Regions from separate parts of the Pseudoxanthomonas sp. LjRoot206 genome, predicted to be linked through region 3. Evidence: predicted binding sites of a transcription regulator. Region 3 holds the regulator's gene; each other region holds the start of a gene.
What was found. Region 3 encodes FliA, which starts transcription of late flagellar genes. Its sites were predicted from a motif close to TAAAGTTTNNCNNNCNNNGGCCGATAA; they were not measured.

Region 1 (10,006 bases), on a different contig from region 3:
GTAGGTGTCGATGCGGCGCGGCTTCTTGGTCGTCGTCGGCGCGGCGTGGCGGGAGTCGTTGGTGTCCATCACGGCGCTCAGTTCGGGAAGATCGGCGAGTTGAAGAAGCGGCCCAGCCAGCCCATCGAGTTGGACTGTGCGATCGCACCGCGGCCGCCGTAGGCGATGCGCGCATCGGCGACCTTGCCGGAGGAAATGGTGTTGTCCGGGTTGATGTCGGCCGGGCGCACGATGCCCTGGATCTGCACCAGCTCATCGCCCTGGTTCAGGCGCATGTTCTTCTGGCCCTGCACGACCAGATTGCCGTTCGGCAGGCGCTGGATCACGGTGACCGTCACGCTGCCCTGCAGCTTGTTGCTCTGCGCGCTGTTCCCGGCGCCGCTGAAGCCGCGGTCGCCGTTGACCGAGGCGCTGAGGATGTCGCGGCCATTGAGCGTGACCGGCGCGCCGGCGATGTTCGGCGCCGCCATGCTGATTTCGCTGCTCTTGTCCACCGACGTCGTCGCCGAGGTCTGCGCGGTGGTGTTCTCCACCAGGTTGATGGTCAGCAGGTCACCCACATCGCGCGCGCGACGGTCGGCGTAGAGGTTCAGGCCGGGGCCGGCGCGGTAGATGGAACCGGCGGTGGCCGGCGCCTGCGCGGCGACCACCGGCTGGATCGGCTGCATCGGTGCGTAGGGGCGCACGTCGCCGACGTAGCGCGCGCAGCCGGGCAGCAGCATCAATGCGCAGGCGAGGGTAGTGGCGGACGTGGAGCGCTTCATGGCGTGTCTCGTGGCGTGACGGCGGGAGGCGTCAGACGTTGTTGTTGAGGTAACCGAGCATGGAGTCGGTGGTGGAGATGGCCTTGGCGTTCATCTCGTAGGCGCGCTGGGTCTCGATCATGCTGACCAGCTCTTCCACCACGTTGACGTTGGAGCCTTCCAGCGAGCCCTGCACGACGCTGCCCAAGCCGTTGAGACCGGGCGTGCCGTTCTGCGCGGGGCCGGACGCGGTGGTCTCCACGTAGAGGTTCTCGCCCTTGGCCTGCAGGCCGGACGGATTGACGAAGTCGGTCAGCGTCAGCGAGCCGATCTCCAGTGCCTGCGCCTGGCCGGCCATCGTCACGCTGACGGTGCCGTCGTTGCCGATGGTCAGCGACTGCGCGCCTTCGGGCACCTGGATGCCGGGTTGCACGGGATAACCGCTGTTGGTGACCAGTTCGCCCTGCGCATTGATCTGGAACGAGCCGTCGCGCGTGTACGCGGGCGAACCGTCGGGCAGCAGCACCTCGAAGAAGCCGCGGCCGTTGACCATGACGTCGAGCGAGCGGCCGGTCTGCTGCGGGTTGCCCTGCTGGAAGTCCTTGGAGGTCGACACGACGCGCACGCCGGTGCCGAGTTGCAGGCCGGAGGGGAGCTGGGTCTGCGAGGAGGTGGAGCCGCCGGGCTGGCGGACCTGCTGGTACAGGAGGTCTTCGAAGCTGGCGCGGTCGCGCTTGAAGCCGGTGGTGTTGGTGTTCGCCAGGTTGTTGGAGACCACGGACATGCGCGTCTGCTGCGCGTCGAGTCCGGTCTTGGCGACCCAGAGGGCCTGGTTCATGGCGGGGTTCCTCGCGGATGGAAAGTCGGAATCGCGTGCTGCGGTTCCTCGCCTTCTCTCAGGCAAGTCCTGTGCCGAAACGGGTGCCGTGGTTCTGGCGCCGGGATCCGCGTCGAAGTGGGACGGGGGTTCCGGTCGCGGCGGAGGGGTGCCGGAAACCCGACGGAGCGTGGGCTTAAGCCCCTCTCCCAGCGGGAGAGGGGTTGGGGTGAGGGGCAACGGAGTCCACCGTCCGTGCGTACATTGGACCTTTCCAAGGGCACGCCATCGCTTTTGCTTTCTGGGCCTGAAGGGATAGCCGCCTAACTCGCCAGCATGGTGCCGCTCGCCGCGGAGGCCCTACTTTCTTTGCTTGTGCAAAGAAAGTAGGCAAAGAAAGCACACCCCGGCGGTCCGCCCGCCGCTGTGCGGCGGGTTCGCAGTCCCGGCGGGAATTTTCGTGCGGGGCATCCTGCCCCGTACGAAAACGGCGCACGTCCTGTGCGCCGCCCCTGCGGGGTTTTACCCGCCGCGACTGCCGGACCTCAGGGGCCCCAAGAGCTGCTTCCGCTGTTGCTCACGCTTTTCGGGTCCCCATGAGGCACGGCGAGTGGGCCGGGTAAAACCCGAAGGGCGCCGTCATGGATGACGGCGTTTCCGTATGGCACATGGATGTGCCTTACGGAAATTCCCGGCCCGCTCGCGGACCCGGAGCGCGCAGCGCGGAGGGCGTGCCGCCTGGGGTGTGTTTCTTTGATTCTTTCTTTGCACAAGCAAAGAAAGAATGCCCCCCGCGGCGAGCGGCACCCTGCGTGAGAAAGAAGGTATATCCCGAAAGGCCATCGAACCAACGGTTCGTCGCGGACGTGGTGCCAGCCAATGGCGGCCTGAAGACACGGACTCCGTTGCCCCTCACCCCAACCCCTCTCCCGGTGGGAGAGGGGCTCCCAACGCAGGGAGAGGGACTCAAGAATCGTCAGCCGCCGAGGCGCAGCAGCTGGTTCGACGACTGCGCCATCTCGTCGCCGCTGCGGATGACCTTCACCTGCATCTCGAACTGGCGCTGCAACTGGATCATCTGCACCAGCGCACCGGCCGCATCCACGTTGCTGCCTTCCAGCACCCCCATCGTCAGACTGTTGCCATTGGCCACCGGCAGCGCCGGCGCCTGCGGATCCGACGGACGCATCAGGCCATCGCCACCACGAGCCAGCTGCGACTGCGCCGCTTCCACGATGCGCATGCGGCCGACCACGGCCATCGTCTGCGGGCCTTCGCCCTGCGGGATGATCGAGACCGTGCCGTCGGCGCCGATGTCGATCGACTGCGCCGGCGGCACCGCGATCGGATTGCCGTTGTCGTCCAGCACCGCGCGGCCACCGGCAGTGACCAGCTGGCCGTTCGGGGTGACGCTGAGCTCGCCGTTGCGCGTGTAGGCGGTGCCGCCATCGGCGGCCTGCACGGCCATCCAGCGGTTCGGCTGTAGCGAGATGTCCAGCGAACGCCCGGTGACCATCTGCGAACCGGTACGCCCGTCGAAGCCGGGATCGATCAGCACCGCGTCCACGCGCGAGGGAAACCCCTGGCCCTGGATCTTGAACGCCTCGGTGCCGGCCAGCGCGGCCTTGAAGCCCTTGGTGTCCACGTTGGCCAGGTTGTGCGACACGGTGCCCTGCGCCTGCAGCGAAGCGCGGGCGCCGGTCATGGCGACGTAGAGGGCTTTGTCCATGGGAGGCAGGGATTCGGGATAGGGGATTGGAGATTCGTTTACGAGGAGCAAAGCGGAAGCGGGCAGGGATTCGCCGTTGCGAATCCCGAATCCCTATTCCCGAATCACGCCGCGTCAGCGGATGTTGATCACGGCCTGGGTGATCTGGTCCTGCGTGGACAGGGCCTGCGAGTTGGCCTGGAAGTTGCGCTGCGCCACGATCATGTTGACCAGCTGCTCGGTCAGGTCGACGGTCGAGGCCTCCAGCGCGCCGGAGGCCACCTGGCCGAAGTCCGACGTGCCGGGCGCGCCGATGCGCGGTTCGCCGGAGGCGTAGCTGTGCGTCCAGGTGTTGTTGCCCTGCGATACCAGGCCCTGCGGGTTGCTGAAGTTCGCCAGTGCGACCTGGCCCAGCGCCTGGTCCTCGCCGTTCGAGTAGCGCGCGTAGACCACGCCCGTTTCGGACACGCTGAATTCGTTGAGCTTGCCGGTCGCGTAGCCGTCCTGGTTCTGGATGCGCTTGGAGAACTGTTCGCCGTACTGGGTGGTGCCGCTGATGTTCATCGTCATGTTCAGCACGCCGGCACCGGTGCTGGGCGTGAACGGCGCCAGCGTGATCAGGCCGTTGGCCGGTGCGGTCAGGGCGCCGTTGTTGTCGAACTGCACGGTGGTCGGCGCGCCCATCGAGGCGCCGTCCACGTAGGTGTGCATCTGCCACTCGTTCGGGTTCGGCGTCTTCACGTAGTAGACCGTCTGCTGGTGGGCCACGCCCAGCGAGTCGTACACGGTGACCGAGGTGGTTTCGTTGTAGCTGGCGCTGTCGGTCGGCGAGAACGGCGTGATGGTCGGCTGTCCGGCGTTGCCGGGCAGGGTGACGCCCAGCTCGACGTTGGTGGTCGGCGACGGCGGGCTGTCGGTGGTCAGCAGGCGCAGGTCGGTCAGGTTGCCGGTGTCGAAACCGACGCCGTCGGTGCGCGGCGGGAACACCTGCAGGCGGTAGCCTTCCGGCGTGGTCACATAGCCGTTCGGGTCGCGCTGGAAATTGCCCGCGCGCGTGTAGACGTTGGTGCCGTTGTTGCTGACGGTGAAGAAGCCTTCCTTGTCGACCGCCATGTCCAGGTAGCGGCCGGTCTGGTTGATATCGCCCTGGGAAAACTGCTGTGCCACATTGGTCAGCCGCACGCCGGCGCCGATGCCGTTGCGCAGCAGGCCGTAGCCGGTGGACGAGAACACCTCGGCGAACTCCGCGCGCGACTCCTTGAAGCCGGTGGTGTTGACGTTGGCGATGTTGTGCGAGGTGACGTTGAGGTCGGCGTTGGCCGCCCTCATGCCGGACAGGGAACTGTTGAATGCCATGGAAGACTCCTTGCGGGATGCGGTGGGAGCGTGGGTATCAGGACGCCGACGTGCCGATGCGCAGCACGTAGTCGAGCGGGGCGGTGCCCAGGCCGGGCAGGTTGAGGTACAGGCCGTCGGAGCCGATGGTCACGCTGTCCACGGTGGCGTCGACGTAGGTGTTGAGCGCGGTGCCGGTGCCGTCGGTCGCGGTGTGGGTGGCCTTGATCGAGTACTTGCCGGCCTCGGCGCGTTCGCCGTTGGCCTTCAGGCCGTCCCATGCGAACGCGGTCTCGCCCTTGCCGGTGGCGTCCACCTCGACGGTGTCGATGACGATCCCGCTGGCATCCTTGATCTCGAAGGTCACCTTGCCGGCGCCGGGCGACATCACCAGGCCACTGGCGTTGCCGGAGGCGGGCAGGGCGATGGATTCGGACGGCACCACCACCGAATGCCCGACCAGCGCGGCGCCCTTCAGCACCTGGTCGCCGGTCAGCGCGGCGGTGAAGCCGTTGACGGTGCCGTTGAGGTCGGCGATGCCCTGCACGGTGGAGAACTGCGCCAGCTGGGCGACGAACTCACTGTTGGACAGCGGCTTCAGTGGGTCCTGGTTGCTCAGCTGTTCGGTCATCAGCCGCATGAAGTCGGCCTGCCCCAGCGTGTCCGCCTTCTTGGCGGTCGTGGCGCTGCCGGTAGTGCCGGTGTTGAGGGCGGCGAACGGATCGCCGTTGACGGTTGTCATGTGCGTACTCGGTCAGGGGGCGGGGCGTCAGCGGCCCATCGTCAGGGTGGCCAGGGCGAGTTCCTTGGCGGTGTTCAGCACTTCCACGCCGGCCTGGTAGCCGCGCGAGGCGGAGATCAGGTTCACCATCTGCGCGACCGGATCCACATCCGGCGCGTAGACGTAGCCGTCGCCGTCGGCCATCGGATGGCCGGGTTCGTAGCGCTTGATCGGCGGCGCCTCGCTCTGGGTGATTTCCTTCACCTGCACCGAGGTCAGCGAGCCGTCGTGGCCCATCGGGCGCGCCTGGAAGATCGGCTCGATCGGCTTGTAGACCGCGTCCGGCGAGGAGGCGATGGAATCGGCGTTGGAGAGGTTGCTGGCGATGGTGTTCAGGCGCACGGACTGCGCCTGCAGCGCGGAACCGGCGACGTCGAAGATGGGCAGGTTGCTCATGGCGTCGCTCCTTACTGGCCGGTGATCGCGGTGAGCATGGTGCGCACCTTGGATTCGATGAAGCTGAGCGAGGCGCGGTATTCCAGCGCCGCGCGGCCGTAGGCGGCGCGCTCGGTATCGGCGTCGACGGTGTTGCCGTCCAGGCTGGGCTGCACGCCGTCGCGCTCGAAGATGCGCGGCGAGGCGTTCGGCAGGGTCAGGTGCAGTTCGTTGGTGCTCTTGAGCGGCGCGGCCTTGGCGGCGGCGTTCTCCAGCGCGGCCTGGAAGTCCAGGTCCTTCGCCTTGAAGTTCGGCGTGTCGGCGTTGGACAGGTTGCTGGCGATCAGCTGCATGCGCTGCTCACGCAGCGGCAGCGCCGTGGCGTGGACGCCCAGGTAATTGGAGATGGGATTGGACATGGCACCGCTCCGGCAGACCGTTGCCGGGGCAGTTGCAAGCGGTGTGCCAGAAAGCGAGCCCCCATACCGGCGTGCCGATCCCGTCATCCCAGCGAACGCTGGGATCCACCTTGATCTGAGCTCTGCTTTTTACCCGGCGAGCGGGAAAAGCAGATGGGTCCCAGCGTGCGCTGGGACGACGGTTCAGGCCGCCATGCGCGCCGAGGCCACCTGGTTCAGCCGGAACAGCACGTGCTCCGCCAGCTCGTGCGGGCTGTACTTGGCCACGAAGGCATTGGCGCCCACCCGTTCGACCATGGCGTTGTTGAACACGCCCGACAGCGACGTGTGCAGCAGTACGTAGAGGCCGGCCAGGCCAGGATGGCGCCGGATTTCCGTCGTCAGCGTGTAGCCGTCCATGGCCGGCATCTCGATGTCCGAGATGACCATGGCGTAGCGCTCGGCCGGGTTCTCGCCGGCGGCGTGCACCTGCAAGAGATGGTCCAGTGCCTGGCGGCCGTCCGACAGCAGGGTGGCGGTGACGCCCAGCTGCTCCAGCACACTGCGGATCTGCGAGCGGGCGACGCGGGAGTCGTCGACCACCAGCACCTGCATCGGCGGGGCATCGGCGGGCAGCGCCATCTCGGGGGCGAGGGTGGCGTCCATGCGCGACTGGCAGATGTCGGCCAGCACGCTTTCCACGTCGATCACCTGGATCAGTTCGCCCTGGAACCGCGTCACGGCGGTGAGGAAGCTGTTTTCCGCGCCCAGTTCCGGCGGCGGGTGGATGTCTTCCACTGCGATGTTGACGATGCGCTCGACGCCGCTGACCAGGAAGCCCTGCACGGAGCGGTTGAACTCGGTGACGACCAGGTAGTTGGGGGCGTTCTCGGGGTTGGGGTCGCGCTCGGGGTGGCGGATGCTCAGGCCCAGGTCGAGCACGGGCACCGAGCGGCCGCGCACGTCGGCGACGCCGACGAACTCGGTGGGCAGGCCGGGCAGCTGGAACAGGCCGGGGCGGCGCAGGACTTCCTGAACCTTGAAGACGTTGACGCCAAAAAGCTGACGCCCGCCCAGGCGGAACAGCAGCAGGGCGAGGCGGTTGTGGCCGGCCAGGCGGGTGCGCTGGTCGATGCGGTTGAGCAGGTCCTGGGTCATGTCCAGCATATCGGCCATCGGGCAGGGGTCTTGAGCGGGAGGGGCCAGCTCAAAGCCCCTCTCCCTTCCTTTCAGCCGCTCTCCCGCTGGGAGAGGGGTTGGGGTGAGGGGTAACGGAGTCCATCGCCTGTGCGGACATTGGACCTAGCCAGAGGCACGCTGCCGCTTCGGCTTTCTTGGCCTGACGGGATGGTCGCCTGACCTGCAAGCATGGTGCCGCTCGCCGCGGGTGGCGTCCCTTGACCAGCCATTCGGCTGTTGAGAAGCGCTTCTTTGCTCGTGCAAAGAAAGGAACCAAAGAAACACGCCCCAGGCGGCACGCCCTGCGCTTCGCTCCGGGTCCGCGAGCGGGCCGGGAATTTTCGTATGGCACATCCATGTGCCATACGAAAACCCCGTCATCCATGACGGCGCCCTTCGGGTTGTACCCGGCCCACTCGCCGTGCCTCATGGGGAGCCCGAAAAGCAGGAGCAACCGCGACGCGTCGGCTTTGGCTCTCGGGCCCCCTGAGGTCCGGCAGTCACGGCGGGTAAAACCCGCAGGGCGGCGCACAGGACGTGCGCCGTTTTCGGCCGGGGCAGGATGCCCCGTACGAAAATTCCCGCCGGGACTGCGTACCCGCCGCGTGCGGCGGGCGGACCGCCGGCGTGTGCTTTCTTTTGCTTACTTTTCTTTGCACAAGCAAAGAAAAGTAAGGCCCCCGCGGCGAGCGGCGCCATGGCTGAGTAAAAGAAGATCCATCCCGCAAGGCCAGCGAACCAAAGGCTCGTCGCGGATGTGGTGGCTGCCAGGGGCGGCCTGAGGACACGGGCTCCGTTGCCCCTCACCCCAACCCCTCTCCCGCGGGGAGAGGGGCTTGACTGGCACACCGCTTGCAGCTTCCCCGCCGATGAACCTCCGGACCCCGCCCATGCTGCGCCTCACCTTCGCCCTGATCGGCGCCCTGACCGCATGCAGCGTCCTGGCCGCCGACTTCCAGCCGGTCGACAGCATCAAGGCCGCCGCTCTCGGCGCCCTGCCGGCCGGCAGCGAAGCCGACGCCACGCTCGATCCCGCCCTGCGCCTGCCACGCTGCGGCGCCGCGCTGGTTGCGCGCGTGCAGGGCAGCAACAGCGTGGAAGTCAGCTGTCCGCAGGATGCCGGCTGGCGCCTGTTCGTGCCGGTGCGCGTGCGCCGCAGCCAGACCGTGCTGGTGCTGGCGCGCGGCGTCGCGCCCGGCGAAACGATTACGGCCGACGCCTTCGTCGCCGAGCGCCGCGACGCTTCGCGCATTGTCGGTGCGGCGGTGGCGGATCCGGCCCAGGCCGTGGGCCGCGTCGCGCGCCGCATGCTGTCGGCCGGATCGGTGCTGGCCTCGACCGACCTGGTCGCCCAGCGCCTCATCCGCCGCGGCGACAACGTGGCACTGGTGTCCCGCCGTGGCGGGGTGGAAGTCCGCGTAGCCGGCAAGGCGCTCGGCGATGCCGGCGAGAACGAGCGGGTGACCGTCGAAAACCTGTCCTCGCGCCGCGTGGTGCAGGGAATCGTGGGGGCGGGCGGCGACGTCTGGGTGAGTCGATGAAAAAAAATCCACATCCGCCCTCAAGATGTCCGGGAGAGGGCCGATACCGACGCTGGGTGGAAGGACATCGGGCGAAATCCGGTGTCCCCTCGGAATTGTGCGATCCGTCACTAAAGTCCACCGGGTGGCGGCCGATAACTCCTATGAACCCTGTTACAGGCGACTGACATGAACCAGAAAATCGAAGGCACTCCCCCTGCCGCCATCCGCACCACCGGCCCCGTGAGCGGCCGTGTGGCCTCCGCCGGCGCCGATCGTTCCAGCCCCGTGGAAGCCAGTGCGGCGGGCGACAGCCTGCGACTGACCGGCGAAGCCACCAGCCTGCAGGCGATGCAGCGCGAACTGGCCGCGGCCCCGGCGATCAACGAAGCCCGCGTGGCGGCCGTGCGCGAAGCACTGCAGGCAGGCACGTACAAGATCAACGCCGAGGCGATCGCCGACGGCATGCTGGGCCTGGAAGACCAGCTGGGCGGCTGAGCACGATGACGCACGCGTCCCTCCAGCGACTGTCCGCGGCCCTGGAAGAGGAGCGTCGCGCCATCGTCGAGCACGACGTGGAAGCGCTCGTGCGCTGCACGCAGGACAAACTGGATGCGCTGCGCGCGCTGGAAACCGCCGCCGCCGGCTTCGGCTTCCCCGACGACCTGCGCGAAAGCCTGGCCGACCTGGCCGACAAGAACCACGCCAACGGCATCCTGCTGGCGCGCCGGCGCCGCGAAGTGAACTGGGCGCTGCGCCATCTTGGCCGCACCGAAAGCCACGGCGCCTACGACGCGCAGGGCCAGACCTCGACGGCCTCCGCGCCGCGCCCGCTCGCGGTCGCCTGAGCCTGGTGCCGGATCCGCAAACTGCGACTCCGCACCTTGCCGCTCCTGCGGCCGCGCCGGATACTGGCGCCCCATCGCCGCCACCCGATCCATCCGTGGCCACAGACCCGCTTACGACTCCGCCTTCCGGCGCCTGCACCGTCGACGACATCCCGAGCTTCGCCGACCTGAAGGCGCTGGCCGAACTGATGGACGATGGGTACCTGCTGTGCCGGGGCGATGCGCGCCCGTTGCACGCCAACGCCGCCGCGCGCGCGCTGGTCAACGACGAGGCCGATGCGCTCGGCGCGCTGTCGCGGCTG
Region 2 (10,006 bases), on a different contig from region 3:
TGCGGTCCATGCCGTCGTCTTGGTCGAAACGCTTGTCCAGCCGCGCATCGGTATGGCCGAGCGACGCGCGCGCAGCGGCCGACCAGGCCACATCCGGGCCGATGTCCGGAAGCCGCGTCGCCTGTCCGTTCGCGGCTGCAGGGGTGCTCACAGGTCGTTGTCGTCGCCGGGCACGCGGGTCAGGATCTCGACGCCGTCCTCGGTCACGGCCACCGTGTGTTCCCACTGGGCCGACAGCTTGCGGTCCTTGGTCACCACGGTCCAGCCGTCGGGCAGCACCTTCGTGTGCCGCGCGCCCTCGTTGATCATCGGTTCGATGGTGAAGGTCATGCCGGGCTTCAGCACCACGCCTTCGCCGGGGCGGCCGTAGTGCAGCACCTGCGGCTCGTCGTGGTAGACCTTGCCGATGCCGTGGCCGCAGTACTCCCGGACCACGCTGAAACGCTCGCCTTCGGCGTATTGCTGGATCGCGTGACCCACGTCGCCCAAGGTGGCGCCCGGCTTTACCGCCCGGATGCCGCGGAACATGGCCTCGCGGGTCGTATCCACCAGCCGCTTCGCCATCACCGACGGCGTGCCGACCAGGTACATCCGGCTGGTGTCGCCATGCCAGCCGTCCTTGATGACGGTAACGTCGATATTGAGGATGTCGCCGTCCTTCAGCACCTTACCCTCGCTGGGAATGCCGTGGCAGATGACGTTGTTGACCGAGGTGCAGACGGTCGCGGGGAAGCCCTTGTAGCCCACGTTCGCCGGGATCGCCTTCTGCACGTTAACGATGTGATCGTGGCAGATGCGGTCCAGTTCGGCGGTGGTCACGCCCGGCTTCACGTGCGGGGCGACTACCTGCAGCACCTCCGCGGCCAGGCGGCCGGCGATGCGCATCTGGGCGAGGTCTTCTTGGGTCTTGAGCTGGATGGCCATTGGCCGATTATCCCCCATTTGGCGCGGCAGCTGAACGCCCCGGGGCAGTTCCACCCGGCCCGAGCGACCCCACGGTTTGCGGCGGCCCGCCCTGACCGGCTATACTCCCGCGGCTTCGCGCCCGGGCCTGCCCGGCCGGACCGCCCACGTCGGGCGACACCGACGAATCCACACCTGCTGCCCCAACCCGTGCCGGGGTGCCCTTCGCTGAAGGGTTCGGACACGGAAGCCGCAGGGAGGCCCAACCCCGGAACCCCGCCTTCACCGGCGCCGTCCTCCATTGAACCGGACGGTGGGTTCCCCTTCGATGGAGTCACTTCAATGCCCCAAGTCACCATGCGCCAGATGCTGGAAGCCGGCGTCCATTTCGGCCACCAGACCCGCTACTGGAACCCCAAGATGGCACCGTACATCTTCGGTGCCCGCGGCAAGATCCACATCATCAACCTCGAGAAGACCGTTCCGCTGTTCAACGACGCGATGAACTTCATCTCGGGCGTCGCGCAGAAGCGCGGCACCATCCTGTTCCTGGGCACCAAGCGCAGCGCGCGCGAAGCTGTGAAGGAAGAAGCCGAGCGTTGCGGCATGCCGTTCATGACCCAGCGCTGGCTGGGCGGCACGCTGACCAACTTCGCCACCGTGAAGAAGTCGGTCGCCCGCCTGAAGGAACTGGAAGCCGCTGAAACCGACGGCACGTTCGACAAGCTGGTCAAGCACGAAGTGCTGGGCCTGCGCCGCGAGCGCGAGAAGCTGCTGGCCTCGCTGGGCGGCATCAAGGAAATGAACCGCCTGCCGGACGCCCTGTTCGTCATCGACATCGGCCATGAAGACATCGCCATCAAGGAAGCCAAGAAGCTCGGCATCCCGGTGATCGCGGTGGTCGACTCGAACTACGACCCGGCCCTGGTCGACTACGCCATCCCCGGCAACGATGACGCTATTCGCGCCGTGCAGCTGTACGCCCGTGCCGCCGCCGACGCCGTGCTGGAAGGCAAGGCTGCCTCGCCGAACGCCGCCACCGTGCGCGAGGAAGAGTTCGCCGAAGGCGGCGACGACAAGGGTGCGCGTCGCGCCCCGGCCAAGAAGGCCGCCGGCAAGAAGTCCGACGAAGCCGCTGCCGAGTAATCCGGCTGCAATGCCGCCGCGCCATGCTGCGCGGCGGCCCATGTTCTTCCTTCTCCCCCCGGGAGAAGGTGCCCGAAGGGCGGATGAGGGTACGGCAAGCACGCTGGCGTTCAACGCGTCACGACTCCACCGGACCCTCACCCCAACCCCTCTCCCGACGGGAGAGGGGCTTTGCCAATCCAAACAGAGGTAATCCCGTGGAAATCACCGCTTCCCTGGTCAAGGAACTGCGCGAGCGCACCGGCGCCGGCATGATGGAGTGCAAGAAGGCGCTCACCGAGAACAACGCCGACATCGACGCCGCGGCCGAGTGGCTGCGCAAGTCGGGCCTGGCCAAGGCCGACAAGAAGGCTGACCGCGTCACCGCCGAAGGCCGCGTGGCCGTGGCCCAGGACGGCGGCAAGGCCGTGCTGGTCGAGATCAACTCCGAGACCGACTTCGTCGCCAAGGACGCCAACTTCATCGCCTTCACCGACGCCATCGCGCAGGCCGCGCTGACCTCCGGCGCCGCCGACGTGGAAGCGCTGAAGAGCGCCAAGCTGGCCTCGGGCGAGACCGTCGAGGAAGCCCGCGCCGCCGCCATCGCCAAGCTGGGCGAGAACATGCAGATCCGTCGCCTGGTCGCCATCGACAGCGCCAACAACGTCGCGGCCTACGTGCACGGCGGCAAGATCGGCGTGCTGGTCGAGGTCAAGGGCGGCGACGCCGAGCTGGCCCGCGGCCTGGCGATGCACATCGCCGCGATGAACCCCCCGCACAACAAGGCCGCCGACGTGCCGGCCGAGTTCGTGGCGAAGGAGAAGGAAATCGAGCTGGCCAAGATGTCGGACAAGGACAAGGCCAAGCCGGCCGACATCCTGGAGAAGATCATCTCCGGCAAGATCAACAAGATCGTCAACGAAGTGACCCTGTACGGCCAGCCGTACGTGCTGGACAGCGACAAGTCGGTCGAGCAGGTGGTCAAGGCCGCTGGCGCCGACGTGATCGGCTTCCAGCGCCTGGTGGTCGGCGAAGGCATCGAGAAGGTGGTGGAAGACTACGCCGCCGAAGTGATGAAGCAGGCCGGCCTGGCGTAAGCCAAGCGCTCTCCGCTTCACCGGAAAAGCCGCGGGAAACCGCGGCTTTTTCTGTTCCTGCGATGCGCCAGACCTGCGTCGTCGCGTCGCACGACCGCTCGTCGCCCGCGACTAAAGTTTGCCGTTCCTGCGCCGAAATTGTTTACAAAGCTGACATTCCGTCACGCTTTGCTGGCATGCTGCCCGCCACTTTTCTTCTGCGTAGTGCGCACCCGGATGCGTCCCGAACTCGAATCCCAGCTCTCGAACTGCCGCAACCTGCCTAGCCCGCCGGGCGTGGCGTTGCGCATCATCGAACTGGCGCAGGATCCCGAGGTGGTGATGGCGACGGCGGCCGATGCGATCGGCCTGGATGCCGCACTGAGCGCGCGCATGCTGCGCATCGCCAACTCTCCGCTCTACGCCAGCCGTCGCCGGGTGGAGAACCTGTCGCAGGCGCTGACGGTGCTGGGCCTCAACGCGACGTTGACGCTGGCGCTGGGCTTCTCGCTGGCGCGCTGCGGCAGCGGCACGCATCCGGTCGCGCAGGAACGCGTCTGGCGCCGCAGCGTGATCGCCGCACTGGCGTGCCGCCTGCTGGGCCAGCACGCCGGCATGCGCAAGGCCGAGGAACTGATGCTCGCCGGCCTGCTGCAGGACATCGGCGTGCTCGCCCTGCTGGAAGTGCTGGGCGACGACTATGCACGACTCGTCGAGCGGGCCGAAGGCAACACGGCCCTGCTGGCGGCCGAGCGCGAACTGCTCGGCTGCGACCACGCTATCGTCGGCGGCTGGCTGGCGCGGCAGTGGAACCTGCCGGCGCTGCTGCGCGAAGCGATCATGGAGAGCGAAACGCCCGCCTCCGATACGACCTTCAATGCCTGCGTCGCGGTGTCGGGGTACGTCGCCGACATCTGGATCGCAGGTACGGACGAAGCGCGCACCGAAGAGGCACACCGCCAGGCCGCACTGCAGGCGGCCACGCGCCTGGGTCTGGACTATGCCGCGTTCCTCGCACTGACCGAGGACATGATCGCCGCCCTGCCGGAGGTCTGCGCGATGTTCGACGTCCCGCCCGCGCCGCCCGCCCGCATCCAGGCCCTGCTGGACCAGGCGCGCGAGCTGCTGGTGGTACGCAACCTGCGCGAGATCCAGGAAGCCGCGCGTGCGCGCAAGGAAGCCGACGAGCACGAGGACCGTGCCCGCCGCCTGGCCGAGGAAGTCCGCCGCGATCCGCTGACCGGCGCCTACAACCGCAGCCAGCTAGAAGAAGTACTCGAGAAGGAGTTCGACGCCGCCACGCGCCATGGGTGGCCGCTGTCGATCGCCTTCATCGACCTGGACGACTTCAAGCAGGTCAACGACCGCTGGGGCCATCTGGTCGGCGACGAGGTGCTGCGCAACTTCGCCAGGTCGCTGATGCGCCACGTGCGCAGCAGCGACATCGTCGCCCGCTACGGCGGCGAGGAGTTCCTGGTGGTGCTGCCCGGCATCAACGAGGACGCGGCCGCCCACGTGGTACGCCGCATCCTGTCCGAGGTCTCCGGCGCGGCCATGGCGCACGTCAACGGCCAGCCGCTGCACATCACCTTCTCCGCCGGCCTGGCCACGCAGGGCGCGCTGGAACAGTTCCGCCACGTCGACGACCTGCTGCGTGCTGCCGACGAAGCGCTGTACGGCGCCAAGCGCCAAGGCCGCAACCGCGTCTCGGTGGGCGCCGGCGCCTGACGCGCCGACGCGGGGCTGCGGTTACTGCCGCGGCTGCAGCGCCACTTCCTCGTAAGGCTGCACGACCACCCAACCGTCACCCGCGAAGCGCAGTTGGATGCTCTCGCCCGAGCCGCGACCCAGCAGCGTGCCGAACGAAATGTCGGTGATGATTTCCGGTGTCAGGCCGCCCGACCAGGCCACCGTCGCATTGGGATCGGTGAACACCGGCCCGGTCTGCGCATTCACCGGCAGCGTCAGCGGCTCGTAGTGCGAGGTGATGGCCACGATGCCATGTCCGCTCAGGCGCACGTTGAACAGGCCGCCCGACAGCATGCCAGCGACCTTGCGCATCATGGTGATGCGGCTCTCGACGCCCGACTCCACCGCCAGTACGTCGTTGCCGTTGACGAAGATGGATTCGCCGGCCAGCCGCAGCAGGGTGATCCGCTTGCCGGCATCGGCCAGGTAGACGCGCCCCTCGCCCTCGATCTTCATCAGCTGCATGCCCTCGCCGCTGACCGCCTTCTTCAGCAGGTTGCCCAGGCCCTGCTCCAGCACGCCCTGGCGGGTGAATTTCACCGCGCCCTTGCGCGCGACCATGGCGCCGGCCTTGGCCCAGACCAGACCGTTCAGCCGCACCTCGAGCAGATGGGGGCTTTCCAGTTCGAAGGCCTCCGGACTGGCGTCCTTCTCCCGCGACGAGGCGATGAATTCCTGCAGGGTGCGCACGCTCATGGTCGTTCCTTGATGGCTGCCGAAAGGGAAGGTCATGATAACGGCCCCGATCCCAGGTGCCGCCCATGCCCCGCATCGTTGCCGTATCGCACACGCCGGATGAAACCAGCCGCGCCCCGGTCGCCGCCGACCGGCTGGTGGCAGGCCAGCCGCAGCAGGCCGTCGGCAATGCCTACTCGTCGCAGGACGAGCGGTTCCACTGCGGCGTCTGGGAGGGCGACGTGGGCGCCTGGCGCGTGCAGTACACCGAGCACGAGTTCTGCCACCTGCTCAGCGGTCGTGTGCGCCTGCGTGGCGACGGCGGTGAAGAGGTGGTGACACTGGAGGCCGGCCAGAGTTTCGTCGTGCCGGCGGGCTTCTCCGGCGTCTGGGAAGTGCTGGAAACGGCGCGCAAGCTCTACGCGATCTACGAACCCGGCGACTGAGGGACGCTCACTCGGCTAGAATTGCGCCGTTTGCCCCCACGCCGAGATCTCCCATGCCCGCACCGCTCGTCTATCGCCGCATCCTGCTCAAACTGTCCGGCGAAGCGCTGATGGGGTCCGAGGACTACGGCATCGACCCCAAGGTCATCACCCGCATCGCCCGCGAGATCATCGAGGCGCGCGACGCCGGGGCGGAAGTGGGCCTGGTGATCGGCGGCGGCAACATCTTCCGCGGCGCCGGACTGGCGGCCGGCGGCATGGACCGCGTCACCGGCGACCAGATGGGCATGCTGGCCACGGTCATCAACGCCCTGGCCATGCAGGATGCGCTGGAGAAGCTCGGCGCCAAGTGCCGCGTGATGAGCGCCATCAAGATCAACGACGTGTGCGAGGACTACATCCGCCGCCGCGCGATCCGCCACCTGGAAAAGGGCCGCATCGCGATCTTCGCGGCCGGCACCGGCAACCCGTTCTTCACCACCGACTCCGGCGCCGCGCTGCGCGCGATCGAGATCGGCGCGGACCTGCTGCTGAAGGCCACCAAGGTGGACGGCGTCTACGACAAGGACCCCAGCAAGCACGCCGATGCGGTGCGTTACGACCAGCTGACCTACGACGACGTGATCGCCCGCGACCTGCAGGTGATGGACACGGCCGCGTTCGCGCTGTGCCGCGACAGCGACGTGCCGCTGCGCATCTACGACCTGTCGGTGCCCGGCAACCTGATGCGCATCCTGCGCGGCGAACACGTTGGCACGCTGGTGAAGGGCCGCAACTGACGGCGCCGTCCCTCTGGAGCGCTCCAAAGGCGCGATGCTTCTCCGGCAACGCCGAGCAGAGCATCGCGGGCCTGGCCCGCTCCTGCAGAGCGTTCATGGGCGTCGGGGGTTTCGTGCGCCCGCTTTAGCCCTGTAATAGTGTCCGGCCGCGCCCGGCCGGCACCCTTCCGCCATGGGACACGGACACCATCACGGACACGGGGCGCACGCCCATCCACAGGCGTCGGCGACACGCGCCTTCGCGTGGGTCACCCTGATCAATCTCGCTTACACCGCCATCGAAGCGGGTTACGGTTTCCATACCAACTCGCTGGCGCTGCTGTCGGATGCGTTGCACAACCTAGGTGACGTGCTGGGACTGGCGCTGGCCTGGGGCGCCGCCGCCCTCGCCGGCCGCCGGCCACGCGGCCGACATACCTACGGCTGGCGCCGCGCGACCCTGCTTTCGCCGCTCGCCAACGCGGTCCTGCTGGTGGTGTTCTCGGGCGCGCTCGGGTGGGAAGCCTTCCGGCGGTTCAGCGCGCCACCTGAGATTCCCGCCACGCCCGTCATCGTGGTCGCCTCGCTCGGCATCCTGGTCAATCTCGGTGCCGCCTGGCTCGTGAAGGACGGCCACGCGCACGACCTGAACAAGCGCGGCGCCTTCCTGCACCTGATGGCCGATGCCGCGGTCTCGCTCGCAGCCGTGTTGGCGGGTGTCGGCATGGCCACCTTGGGCTGGGCCTGGCTCGATCCGGCCACGGCGCTGCTGATCGCGGTGGTGGTCGCGGTCGGGTCGTGGGGATTGCTGCGTGCCAGCTTCGACGCCGCGATGGACGCTGTACCGGGCCACGTGGATCCGGACGAGGTCCGCACGTTCCTGCAGGAGCAGCCCGGCGTATCGGCCGTGCACCACCTGCATATCTGGTCGCTCGGCGCCAACGAGATCGCGTTGACCGCGCATCTGGTACGGGCGCGGGAGGACGACCACGACGCCTTCATCGATGCCACCGTGCACGCGCTGGACGACCGGTTCGGCATCAACCACGCGACCCTGCAGATCGAACGCGGCGCCGGATGCGGCCACGACCTGCATGATGCGGCACCGCATCATTCGCACTGAACAGCCCGCAGGCGGTCGGCAACGGCCGCGAATCGCCCTATAATCGGTCGTTTACAGGCTTTGCAACGGAAAGGGCGATGCTCAACGACATCAAGAAAGACGCGCAGGCGCGCATGACCAAGAGCATCGAAGCGCTCCGCCACACGCTGGTGAAGGTCCGTACCGGTCGCGCGTCGACGGCCCTGGTCGAGCACCTGAAGGTCAACTACTACGGCTCGGACATGCCGCTGAGCCAGGTCGCCACGGTGACCATCTCCGATTCCCGCTCGCTGACGATCACCCCGTGGGAGAAGCAGATGGTCGGCGCGGTCGAGAAGGCCATCCTGGCCTCCGACCTGGGCCTGACCCCCAACACCGCCGGCACCACCATCCGCCTGAACCTGCCCGCCCTGACCGAGGAGCGCCGCAAGGAGCTGTCCAAGGTGGTCCATGGCGAAGGCGAAGACGCCAAGGTCGCGATCCGCAACATCCGCCGCGATGCCAACCAACAGGTCAAGGACCTGCTGAAGGACAAGCAGATCACCGAGGACGAAGAGCGCAAGACGGAAGACGAGATCCAGAAGCTCACCGACAAGTCCATCAAGGACGTCGATGACGTCGTCAAGGCCAAGGAACAGGAACTGATGGCGGTCTGAGGACTGCCATGTCCCCTGCCGTCCCCGCGTCCGTGCCCCGCCACCTGGCCGTCATCATGGACGGCAACGGGCGCTGGGCGGAACGCCGACGCCGCCCGCGCGTGATCGGCCACCGTGCCGGCGCCCGCGCGGTCAATGTCTGCATCGACTTCTGCCTGGAACGCGGTATCGGCGCGCTGACGCTGTTCGCGTTCTCCAGCGAGAACTGGGGCAGGCCGGAAGAAGAAGTCGGCGCGCTGATGAAGCTGTTCCTCAACGCGCTCGACCGTGAGGTCGACGAACTGCACCGGCGCGAGGTGCGCGTGCGCTTCATCGGCGACCGCGCGCGGTTCTCCGCCGACATCCGCTCGAGGATGGACGCCGCCGAGGCGCTGACCCGCGGCAACCAGCGCCTGCACTTGGTCATCGCCGCAAGCTACGGCGGGCGCCAGGACATCGCGCACGCGGCGCGCGCGCTGGCCGCCGATGTCGCGGCCGGCCGGCTGCGACCGGAGGACATCGACGAAGCCGCGCTCGGCGCGCACGTCGCCCTGGCCGACCTGCCGCCCCCCGACCTCTTCATCCGTACCGGCGGCGACCACCGCATCAGCAACTTCCTGCTGTGGCAGCTGGCCTACACCGAACTCTGGTTCACCGACGTGCTGTGGCCCGACCTGGACGCCGCGCTGCTGCAGCGCGCGCTGGACGAGTTCGCGCAGCGCGAGCGCCGCTTCGGCCTGACCAGCGCCCAGGTCGCCGGCAGCGCCACCGAGCAGAGCCCTGCATGAGAGCGAATCCCGCATGAGCGCGACCCGTACCCGTGTCATCGCCGCACTGGTGATGGCGCCCTTCGCCATCGGCGCGATCCTGCTGCTGCCCACCTCCTGGCTGGCCATGCTGGCCGCATTGGTATTCCTCGTCGGCCTGTGGGAATGGTTCAAGCTCGCCGAGATCGACGACACCCTGCAGCGCACGGTGCTACTGACCGCCAACCTGCTGGTGATGGTCGCCCTGGTGTGGGCGTCGCGCGGGTCGGGCGACGCCACCGACCTGGTGCCGCTGCGCCTGATGGCCCTCGTCGGCGTGGTCTGGTGGCTGCTGGCGCTGCTGTGGCTGCGTTTCTTCACCTTCGCCTCCGACCACGAGACTTGGGCGCGCGTGTTCAAGCTGGCGGCAGGCACGCTCGCCGTGGTGCCGGCCTGGTGCGCACTGGGCCTGATCCACTCGTCGCAGCCGAACGGGCATATCTGGCTGTTCGTCGCGCTGGCCATCGTGTGGGCCGCCGACAGCGGCGCCTACTTCGCGGGCCGTCACTTCGGTGGCCGCTGGTTCGGCGGCCGCAAGCTGGCGCCGCGCATCAGCCCCAACAAGACGCTCGAAGGCCTGCTTGGCGGCCTCGCCGCCGGCATGCTGGTGGCGGCGGTGGGCGCCCTGATTGCGGGTGCGGGCGTCGGCCACCTGGCCGGGGTTCTGGTCGTGGCGATCTTCACCGTGCTGTTCTCGGTGGTCGGCGACCTGTTCGAAAGCCTGCTCAAGC
Region 3 (10,006 bases):
TCGAACCAGCGCAGGCTTTCGGACGGCGCATGCAGCACCTCCATTACGCGTGCCAGCGGCAGCGCGTAGACCGGATCCCCGGCCTGCACCAGCAGCGTGGGCAGGATGGCCAGCGTCAGCGGCACGCGGATGACGAAGCGGCTGCCGCGGCCGACATCGGAATGGATGGTGATCTGCCCGCTCAGCTCGCGGATGCGCGACTGCACCACGTCCATGCCGACGCCGCGGCCGGAGATGTCGGTGACCTCGGCCTTGGTGGAGAAGCCGGGCAGGAAGATCAGCTGCAGGCATTCGTCGTGGGTCAGGCGGGCTGCGGCTTCGGGATCGATCAGGCCTTTCTCGAGCGCCTTCACGCGCAGCCGTTCCGGGTCGATGCCGGCGCCGTCGTCGCGGATCTCGATGGTGACGAAGTCGCCTTCCTGCTGCGCCGACAGGCGCACGTGGCCCGCCCGCGGCTTGCTGCAGGCCTCGCGCAGCGACGGCACTTCGATGCCGTGGTCGATCGCGTTGCGCACCAGGTGCACCAGCGGATCGGCCAAGGCCTCCACCAGGTTGCGGTCCAGTTCGGTATCGGCGCCGACCAGTTCCAGGTCGACTTCCTTCTGCAGTTGGCGGGCGACGTCGCGGGCGACCTTGGGGAAGCGCGAGAACACTTTGCCGACCGGTTGCATGCGCGTGCGCATGACGGCGGTCTGCAGGCGGGCGGTGGCGATGTCGAGACTGCTGACCGCGCGGTCGAGCTCTTCGTCGCGGATGCGCGTGCGCAGCGTCTTCAGGCGGTTGCGCGACAGCACCAGCTCACCGACGAGGTTGACGATGGCGTCCAGCCGCTTCGTATCCACGCGGATGGTCTGCTCGGCTTCGCCCCCGGCCTTGGCCGCCGGTTTCGGCGTCGCGGGCTTCGCAGGGGAGGGCGCAGGCACGGCGCGCGGCGGCGCGGACGGGGCGACGCTGGTCGGCGCGCCACCGCCATGCAACTGGTCGAGCAAGGCCTCGAATTCGTCGTCGCCGATCAGGTCGCCCGCCGGCGCGGCGGCAACGGATGCTGCGGCGACGGGCTTCTGCACCGGCGCGCTGCCGTGCACGTCGAACTGCTCGATCAGCGTCTGCGGCGCGTGCGGCGGGTCGTCGCCCGCACCGACGGCGTCCAGCATCTGCTGCAGCCAGTCCAGCGACTGCTGGGCGGCGTCGAAGTGCTGCGATTCCAGCGCGGCCTGGCCGGCGCGCACCAGCCCCAGGGTTTCTTCCGCCGCATGGCAGAGGTTGACCATGGCCTGGATGCCGAGGAAGCCGGCGCCGCCCTTCAGCGTGTGGAAGCCGCGGAACACCGCGTTGAGCTGGCCGCTGTCGGACGGATCCTGTTCCAGCGTGACCAGCTGTTCGCCGAGCCGGTCGAGGATCTCCTGCGCTTCGATCAGAAAGTCGGCGGCGATTTCAGGCGTGACGGCGGACATGGGCGGGTCGGTTACCGGGCAGGCGATCAGCGGGAGGAATCGAGCAGGCGCATCGCGTGGGCGTGGCGGCGGCGCAGGAAGCGCCCCACCACGACATCGCAGACCAGCAGCAATCCCACGAACAGCAGGACGACGGGGTGGCGGGAACGGCGGGCAGCAGCGGACATGACGGGTCTCCGGTTCCGCAGCGCGCGTCCCCCGGGGCTACAACCCCAGGCCGGACAGCAGGTCGTCGGCGTCGTCCTGCGAAAACGCATTGCGGTCAAGACCAGCAACGGCCGGGCCGGCGAGTTCTGAACCCTTGTCCTGCTTTTTTTCCGGCGGCGGCAGGCCGAGCGCGCCGAAACCCTCGTGCACGCGGCGCACGATGCCGGCCACGCGACGGATGATCTGGCCCGTCAGGTCCTGGTAGCTCTGCGCCAGCGCCATCTCGGACAGCCCCTTGCCGATGCTGTCGACCAGTGCGGCCTGGTCGGCCGACAGGTCGGTGGCTTTCAGCCGCGTGGCGTAGCCGCGGCACTGTTCGGCCAGGTCCAGCGTCTTGTGGCTGGCCTGTTCGGTCATCTCGACCACATGGTCGAGGCGGGAGCAGGCATCGTCGAGTTCGCCGGCGTCGGTCGGCGGCAGTTCGCCCAGCGTCTGCGCCAGCTCGCGGGCCAGGCGACCCAGGCCCTGCATCATCGGCTGCGTGCGCCAGGCGGCGATGGCGTCCAGTTCGCGGCGCCAGCCGGCTTCGTCGCCCTGTTCCAGGGCATCGAGCGCGGTCTGCAGTTTTTCCACCAGCGCCGCACGGGCGCCGGTGGCGTCGGCGACGGCGTTCATCAGGCGGCCGCTCCCAGGCGTTCGAAGATCTTTCCGAGCTTCTCTTCCAGCGTCTGCGCCGTGAACGGCTTGATGATGTAGCCGTTCACGCCGTTCTGCGCGGCTTCGATGATCTGCTCGCGCTTGGCCTCGGCGGTCACCATCAGCACCGGCAGGGTCTTGAAGCGGTCGTCGGCGCGGATCGACTTGAGCAGTTCGATGCCGGTCATGCCGGGCATGTTCCAGTCGGTGACCACGAAATCGAAGCTGCCCTGGGCCAGCGCGACCAGCGCGGTGTTGCCGTCGTCGGCCTCGGCCGTGTTCGTGTAGCCCAGGTCGTTGAGCAGGTTCTTGATGATGCGGCGCATCGTGGAGAAGTCATCCACGATGAGGATGCGCATGTTCTTGTTGGTCACGGGTGCTCCGGTGTTGCGTGGACGGTGGGACTGGTGGGGATATCGGCCGGGGGCGGGAAAGATTTAGGCGAACGCTAAAGCTGCTCTTGTAGGAGCGCCCTCGGGCGCGATGCTTTTGCTCGCATCGACCGAAACGCATCGCGCCCCAGGGCGCTCCTACAGGGTCATGGGGTTGCCTGGGTCACTCGTCGTCTTCCAGTCCCGCATCGGCCTTCTCGAAGACCTGCAGGCGTCCACGCAGGCGCACCATCGCCTGGCCGTGGATCTGGCAGACGCGGGATTCGCTCACGCCGAGCACCGCGCCGATTTCCTTCAGGTTGAGTTCCTGTTCGTAGTACATCGACAGCACCAGCTGCTCGCGTTCGGGCAGCTGGCCGATGCACTTGACCAGTTGCTGGCGGAACTCGCTGCGCTCCAGGTTCTGCTGCGGCGACGGACCGCCGGTGCGCGTGGTGTTGGGCTCGCCGTGGTCGTCGATGTGCGATTCCAGACTCAACACCTGGCCGCGCGCGGCGTCTTCCATCAGGCGCAGGTATTCGGGCAACGGCATCTCCATCGCGCTCGCCACTTCGGTGGCGATGGCGGCACGGCCGGTGCGCTGCTCGATCTCGCGCACGGTGGCCGCGGCCTGGCGGGCGCGGCGGTGGACCGAGCGCGGTACCCAGTCGCCGCGACGGATCTCGTCGATCATCGAGCCGCGGATGCGGATCGAGGCGTAGGTCTCGAACGAGGCGCCCTGTTCGGCGTCGTAGCTGCGCGAGGCTTCCAGCAGGCCGATCATGCCGGCCTGCACCAGGTCGTCGATCTCCACGCTGGCCGGCAGCCGAGCCGCCAGGTGGTGGGCGATGCGGCGCACCAGGTCGGCGTGCTGGGTGACGAAGTCGTTGGCATTGCCGCGCTGGACGGCGCGGTACTGGGCGGCGGCGGTGTTCATGCGGCCACCCCGCGCTGGATCAGGCGTTCGACGAAGAACTCCACGTTGCCGCGCGCGCCGACCGGCGGCTGCCAACGCGCGGTGGTGCGGGCGATATCGGTGATGGCGCGGGCGGACGGGCTGCCCGGGTAGGCCTTCACCACTGGCTGCTGGCGCTGCACCGCACGGCGCAGCCAGTCGTCCTGCGGTACGGCGCCCAGGTAGTGCAGGGCGACATCGCCGAGGAAACGTTCGCAGACGCGGGCGAGCTTTTCGTACAGCTTGCGGCCCTCGTTGGGGTCGCGGACCATGTTCGCGACGACGTGGACACGGTCCAGGCCGCGTTCGCGCGCCAGTACCTTGATCAGTGCGTAGGCGTCGGTGATCGAGGCCGGTTCGTCGCAGACCACCACCACGGTGTCCTGCGCGGCCTGGCAGAAGGTCAGCACGCTGTCGCTGATGCCGGCGGCCGTATCGACCACCATGAAGTCGAGGGCGCGCTGCAGTTCGGAGAACACGTTGACCAGGCCGACATGCTCGGCCGGCGTCAGTTCGGCCATGTGGCGGAAACCCGACGAGGCCGGTACCACCAGCACGCCTTCGGGACCTTCCAGCAGTACGTCTTCCAGCCCACAACGGCCGGCGATCAGGTCGGCCAGGGTGAACTTGGGCGACAGGCCGAGCAGTACGTCGACGTTGGCCAGGCCGAGGTCGGCGTCCATCAGCAGCGTGCGCTTGCCCATTTCGGCCAGCGACACGGCGAGGTTGACCGACACATTGGTCTTGCCCACGCCGCCCTTGCCGCCGGTGACGGCGACGACACGCACGGGATGGAAGGCGCCGGGCAACGGCGGGGTGCTGCGGGGGTTGGTCTGCAGCGGGTGATCAGGCGACATGGGTGGCCTCGGTCGAGCAGGGTTCATCGGCTTCGCGGCGCAGCTGGTCCAGCCGCAGCACGAGGTGGGCGCTGTTGGCGCGGTGGAGGTCGTCGGGGACGCGCTGGCCGTCGGTCACCCAGGTCATCGGCAACTGGTGGTCGACGACCACGCTCAGTGCGCTGCCCAGGCGGCCGGTCTCGTCCAGCTTGGTGAGCACCACGCCTTGCGGCTGCACGGTGCTGAAGCGGCGGACCACTTCGTCCAGGTCGGAGAAGTGCGAATTGGCCGGCAGGCACAGCAGGGTCTTGACCTGGCCGGAGGCGCGCAGCCAGTTGAGCTGGCCGACCAGGTTGCGGTCGCGCTGGCCGAGGCCGGCGGTGTCGATCAGCACCAGCTTGTAGTCGCGCAGGCGTTCCAGCACCAGCGCCAGGGTCTGCGCGCTGTCGGCCTCGTGCACGGCGATGCCGAGCTGGCGACCGTAGCCGTGCAGCTGTTCGCGGCCGCCGACGCGCACGGTGTCGGTGGTGACCAGCGCCACGTCGCGGGCGTTGTGGCGCTGCGCGAAGCAGGCCGCCAGCTTGGCGATGGTCGTGGTCTTGCCGGCACCGGTGGGACCGACCAGGGCGATGACGCCGCCGGTGTCCAGCAGGTCGGTGTCGAGCACCGGCAGCTTCTTCGACAGCAGGCCCAGCATCAGGCCGCGGCCGCGGTGCAGTTCGGTGTCGGCGGGGATCTGCAGGGCGATGTCGCGGGTGATGCCGGCGTCGAAGCCGTAGTCTTCCATCAGCTCCATCGCCTGCATGCGCACCGGCGAGCCGCGCAGGCGCTCGTCGGTGAGGCGGTGCATCTCGCGCTCGATCATCTCGCGCATGGCGGACAGTTCGCCGCGCATCTGCACCAGTTGTTCGTCGCTTTCGCGGGCCTGCGCGGCATCGTCGGTGACGACGGTCAGCGTCGGCACGGTGACGGCAGCGGGTACCGGCGCGGGGGTGGCCGCGGTGATGCGGCTGGCGTGCAGGGCCGCGACAGGTGCCGGCTCCGGGTCGGGCAGCGACACCGGCGGCGCAATGGACGGCAGCAGCGTGTCCAGGTCCAGGGTGTCGTCGGCCTCGACGCGCGGTGCGACCGGACGGCGCGGCGGCGCGATGGGCTCGATCGCGGCGACCGGTTCGTTGGCGGGCGCGGCGGGGAGGCAGGCAGCCAGCTTGGCGGCGAAGGATTCGGGTTCGATCAGCAGCGGCGCGAGGTCGCGCACGACCGGCGCCGGAGTCTCGGCGGCCGGTGCGCGCGGCGCCACGATCGGTGCGATCGCGGCGACCGGAGCAGGCGCGGGGGCGACAGGCTTCGTCGTCTCGGCACGCGGTGCGGCCGGAGCGGCGGGCGCGGCCGACTGGCGACGGGAGAAGTAGCTGGCGGCGGCTTCGGCGGGCGACAGGGTCGGCGCGTTCGCGGCCGGTCCCTGCGGCGCAGGGTCGAGCAGCGGATGCAACGGAGCGGCGGGCGTGGCCGGGCGCATCGCGTCCAGGGTGTGCTTCACCAGCGCTTCGTCGTAATTGCTGGCGGCGACGATTTCCACGCCGTCCTCGGTGACGCGGTTGGACAGGATCACCGCGTCCGGACCGTGTTCCTGCCGCACCATCGCGAAGGCGGTGCGCATGTCGGGAGCAACGAAGCGTTTGATTTTCATGTCAGGAGCCGGGATTCGGGATTGGGGATTCGGCATTCGCAGGAGCAGGAGCAGAGCATCGTTTTCGGCGATGCAGATGGATTCGAGTTGTCGTTTTCATTCGATCGCTCTCCGATAACAGGGAGCCGCTTGTGGCGAATCCCGAATCCCCATTCCCCAATCCCGGCTTTCAACTGATCGTGCCGACCAGCTTCAACCGCTTGTCCTCGGGAACCTCGCTGTAGGCCAGCACCGACAGCGAGGGGACGCTGTGGCGGACCAGGCGGGCGAGGGCGGCGCGGACCGTTCCCGGTACCAGCACCACCGCAGGCTCGCTGCGGGATTCCTGCTTGGTCACCACGTCGGCGAGGCTCTGGTGCAGGCGTTCCGCCAGTCCCGGTTCCAGCGCCGCGCCGGTTCCCTGGGTGCTGTCCTGCAAGACGCGTTCCAGATTCGGCGCCAAGGTATAGACGGGCAGTTCCGGCGCCATCCCGGAGATCTCCTGCACGATGAAACGGCCCAGCGAGGTGCGCACGGCGGCGGTGAGCGCGGCCGGATCGGTGTTCTGCGGGGCGAACTCGACCAGCGACTCGGCGATGCGGCGCAGTTGGCGGATCGGCACGCGCTCGATCAGCAGGTTCTGCAGCACGCGCACCACGGTGGCCAGCGGCAGCGCCTTCGGGGTGAGGTCCTCGACCAGCTTCGGCGCGCTGCGGCCCAGCTGCGCCAGCAGCTGCTGCACTTCCTCGTGGCCCAGCAGTTCCGGCGCGTGTTCGCGCACCAGGTGCGAGAGGTGGGTGGCCATCACCGTGGCCGGATCGACCACGGTATAGCCCAGCGATTCGGCGGTGGCCTTCTGGTGCGACTGGATCCACACCGCGTCCAGGCCGAACGCCGGATCCTTGCCGGGAATGCCGTCGATGGTGCCGAAGGCGCCGCCCGGGTCGAGCGCGAGTTCGCGGTCGGGGTGGATCTCCGCCGACGCGACCGGCACGCCGTGCACCAGCAGGCGGTAGCCGTTGGACGGCAGCTCCAGGTTGTCGCGGATATGCACCGGCGGCACCAGGAAGCCGAGGTCCTGGGTCAGCTTGCGGCGCACCGCCTTGATGCGCGACATCAGTTCGCCGCCCTGATTCTTGTCGACCAGCGGGATCAGCCGGTAACCGACCTCCAGGCCCAGCGGATCGACCGGGCGCAGCTCGTCCCAGGTCAGTTCGGCATTGCGGTCGGGCGCCGCGCCCGGGCCGGTCAGTGCAGGCACGTCGCCGGCGGCGGCCTCGGGCCCCTCCTGGGTCCGCTTCCACATCTTCCAGGCCAGGTAGCCGATGCCGGCGGCCAGCGTCAAAAAGGCGACGTTGGGCATGCCGGGCACCAGCCCGACCAGGCCCAGCACGCCGGCGGCCACCGCCAGCGCCTTGTGCTGGCCGAAGGCCTGGCCCATGACGGCCTGGCCCATGTCTTCCGAGCGCGAGGCGCGGGTGACCAGCATGGCCACCGCCGACGACACCAGCAGGGCGGGCAGCTGGGCGACCAGGCCGTCGCCGATCGACAGGAGCGTATAGGTCGAGGCCGCCTCGGCCGCCGGCATGCCGTGCTGGAACATGCCCACGGCGAATCCGCCGATGAGGTTGATGAACAGGATCAGGATCCCGGCGATGGCGTCGCCGCGGATGAACTTGTTGGCACCGTCCATCGAGCCGTAGAAGTCGGCTTCCGCGCGGACTTCCTCGCGGCGCGCCTTGGCTTCCTCGCGGGTCAGCACGCCGGCGTTGAGGTCGGCGTCGATGGCCATCTGCTTGCCGGGCATCGCGTCCAGGATGAAGCGGGCCGACACTTCGGCGATGCGGCCCGCGCCCTTGGTGATGACCACGAAGTTGATGATGGTCAGGATGGCGAACACCACGATGCCGACGGCGTAATTGCCGCCCACCACGAATTCGCCGAACGCGGCGATGACCTTGCCGGCAGCGTCATGGCCGTCCTGGCCGTTGAGCAGGATCACGCGGGTGGACGCCACGTTCAGCGCCAGCCGCAGCATGGTGGTCATCAGCAGGATGATCGGGAAGATCGTGAAGTCCAGCGGGCGCTTCACGTAGATCACCGCCAGCAGCACCACCAGCGAAATGGCGATGTTGAAGCTGAAGAGCGCGTCCAGCACCGGCGGTGCCAGCGGCACCACGATCATGGCCAGCAGCGCCAGTACCACCAGCGGCGCGCCCAGGCCGTTCTTCAGCATGTCCATCCAGCGCAGGCCGCCGGCCGGTTGCGCACTCATGCCTTGCCTCCGTGCTCATCCACGTCGAGGGACGGCAGGTCGGGCAGGGGGGCCTCGCCCACGCGCCAGGCACGCAGCTGGTACACGTAGGACAGGATCTGGGCGACGGCGGCGTACAGTCTCACGGGTATCTCCCGGCCAAGCTGACCTTCGCGATACAAGGCGCGTGCCAAAGGCGGCGCGGAGACGATGGCGATGCGATGGGCGTCGGCGACCTCGCGGATGCGCAGGGCCAGCTCGTCCACGCCCTTGGCGACCACGGTGGGGGCGCCCATCTGGCCGGCCTGGTACTTCAGCGCCACGGCGTAGTGGGTCGGGTTGACCACGATCACGTCGGCCTTCGGCACGTCTTCCATCATCCGGCGCTGCGACATCTGGTGCTGCATCTGGCGGATGCGGCCCTTCACCTCCGGGCTGCCCTCGCTCTCCTTCATCTCCTTGCGCAGCTCTTCGCGGGTCATCTTCAGCTTCCGCAGCCAGTTCCACTTCTGGTACGGGGCATCGATGGCGGCGAGCAGGATCAGCCCTCCGGTGGTCGCCAGCAGCAGGGTGCTGGTGAACTTCAGGCCGCTGCGCACCGCCTGCTCCAGCGGCATGGTCAGCAGCTCGCGCAACGGATTCAGGCCCAGCTTCAGGCAGATCACCGCCGCGCCGCCGATCAGGGCCACGCGCAGCAGGGATTTGAGCAGTTCGGCCACGCTCTCGGCGCCGTACAGGCGCTTGAGGCCGGAGGCGGGGTTCAGGCGCTTGAAATCGGGCATCAGCGACTTCTGCGAAAACCGAAGGCCGCTCATCGCCACCGGCGCGGCCAGGCCGGCCAGCACGCAGATGCCGGCTACTGGCGCGATCGCGACCAGCAGCTTCAGCATCATCAGCCCGACATAGCCGAACAGCTGGTCCGGCTGGCGCATCAGCATGGGATCGGGGGTCAGCGCGATCTTCATCCAGCCCAGCGCGTTGCGCGCCAGGCCGGGGCCCATGCCGATGATCGCCAGCACGCCCGCACCGAACACCGCCGCCGTCGCCAGCTCGCGCGAACGCGGGATGTTGCCCTGCTCACGGGCTTCGCGAAGTCGTTTCTCGGTGGGTAATTCGGTGCGTTCGCCGCTTTCGTCCTGCTCAGACATGGCGTGTTTCCGACGGGGTCGCGGCGGTCTCTGCAAGACCCGTTCCATTCCGACGCGGAATCCCGGCGTGAAATTGCCTAACGTCACGGGGGGCGACTACGATGCCTGCCGATGCTCCGCTTCCTCCGCCAACGCCGCTTCGCCCTGCTGCGCCTGCCCGCGCTGGCGGTGCTGTTGCTGGCGGTACTTGCCAATCCCGTGCTGGCGTCGCTCGGCGACCTGCACGAACTTGGCAGCGGCAACGAGCACCTGCACGCCGTCAACGAACATGCCGGCGCGGCCGGCGGCCACGCGCATGCCGATGGCGATGACGGCGAACGCGACCTGCTGCATGCGCTGATGCATGCCAGCCATTGCTGCGGCCACCTGACGGCCATCATGCCGGCACCGATGCGCGTGCCGGCCATGGTCCTGCCCGTCGCGGTCCCCGTCATGGCGACGGTGCCGGTGGCGCACGCGCCGCGCGCCTCGCTGCT

Region 1: a site for FliA is predicted at 7,323-7,349, ahead of AC04MD_RS15680 (chemotaxis protein). Genes of this name have one in related genera too.
Region 2: a site for FliA is predicted at 3,238-3,264, ahead of AC04MD_RS19540 (HDOD domain-containing protein). Genes of this name have one in related genera too.

Annotation. Positions count from the first base shown of each region.
Region 1 is NZ_JBGFFI010000005.1:49,575-59,580, reverse strand. It holds gene AC04MD_RS15720 (flagellar basal body P-ring protein FlgI) at 1-69, opposite strand, end outside; gene flgH (flagellar basal body L-ring protein FlgH) at 78-764, opposite strand; gene flgG (flagellar basal-body rod protein FlgG) at 796-1,581, opposite strand; gene AC04MD_RS15705 (flagellar basal body rod protein FlgF) at 2,537-3,289, opposite strand; gene flgE (flagellar hook protein FlgE) at 3,404-4,624, opposite strand; gene AC04MD_RS15695 (flagellar hook capping FlgD N-terminal domain-containing protein) at 4,662-5,345, opposite strand; gene flgC (flagellar basal body rod protein FlgC) at 5,373-5,780, opposite strand; gene flgB (flagellar basal body rod protein FlgB) at 5,792-6,178, opposite strand; gene AC04MD_RS15680 (chemotaxis protein) at 6,362-7,315, opposite strand; gene flgA (flagellar basal body P-ring formation chaperone FlgA) at 8,230-8,877, shown strand; gene flgM (flagellar biosynthesis anti-sigma factor FlgM) at 9,046-9,354, shown strand; gene AC04MD_RS15665 (flagellar protein FlgN) at 9,360-9,704, shown strand; gene AC04MD_RS15660 (ATP-binding protein) at 9,893-10,006, shown strand, end outside.
Region 2 is NZ_JBGFFI010000008.1:4,974-14,979, forward strand. It holds gene glnD ([protein-PII] uridylyltransferase) at 1-151, opposite strand, end outside; gene map (type I methionyl aminopeptidase) at 148-924, opposite strand; gene rpsB (30S ribosomal protein S2) at 1,246-2,049, shown strand; gene tsf (translation elongation factor Ts) at 2,247-3,125, shown strand; gene AC04MD_RS19540 (HDOD domain-containing protein) at 3,342-4,832, shown strand; gene AC04MD_RS19545 (AIM24 family protein) at 4,854-5,549, opposite strand; gene AC04MD_RS19550 (cupin domain-containing protein) at 5,615-5,974, shown strand; gene pyrH (UMP kinase) at 6,028-6,753, shown strand; gene AC04MD_RS19560 (cation diffusion facilitator family transporter) at 6,926-7,855, shown strand; gene frr (ribosome recycling factor) at 7,933-8,490, shown strand; gene uppS (polyprenyl diphosphate synthase) at 8,499-9,257, shown strand; gene AC04MD_RS19575 (phosphatidate cytidylyltransferase) at 9,271-10,006, shown strand, end outside.
Region 3 is NZ_JBGFFI010000009.1:575-10,580, forward strand. It holds gene AC04MD_RS19750 (chemotaxis protein CheA) at 1-1,454, opposite strand, end outside; gene AC04MD_RS19755 (hypothetical protein) at 1,481-1,621, opposite strand; gene AC04MD_RS19760 (protein phosphatase CheZ) at 1,659-2,276, opposite strand; gene AC04MD_RS19765 (chemotaxis response regulator CheY) at 2,276-2,656, opposite strand; gene AC04MD_RS19770 (RNA polymerase sigma factor FliA) at 2,853-3,605, opposite strand; gene AC04MD_RS19775 (MinD/ParA family protein) at 3,602-4,480, opposite strand; gene flhF (flagellar biosynthesis protein FlhF) at 4,470-6,149, opposite strand; gene flhA (flagellar biosynthesis protein FlhA) at 6,319-8,403, opposite strand; gene flhB (flagellar biosynthesis protein FlhB) at 8,400-9,530, opposite strand; gene AC04MD_RS19795 (hypothetical protein) at 9,642-10,006, shown strand, end outside.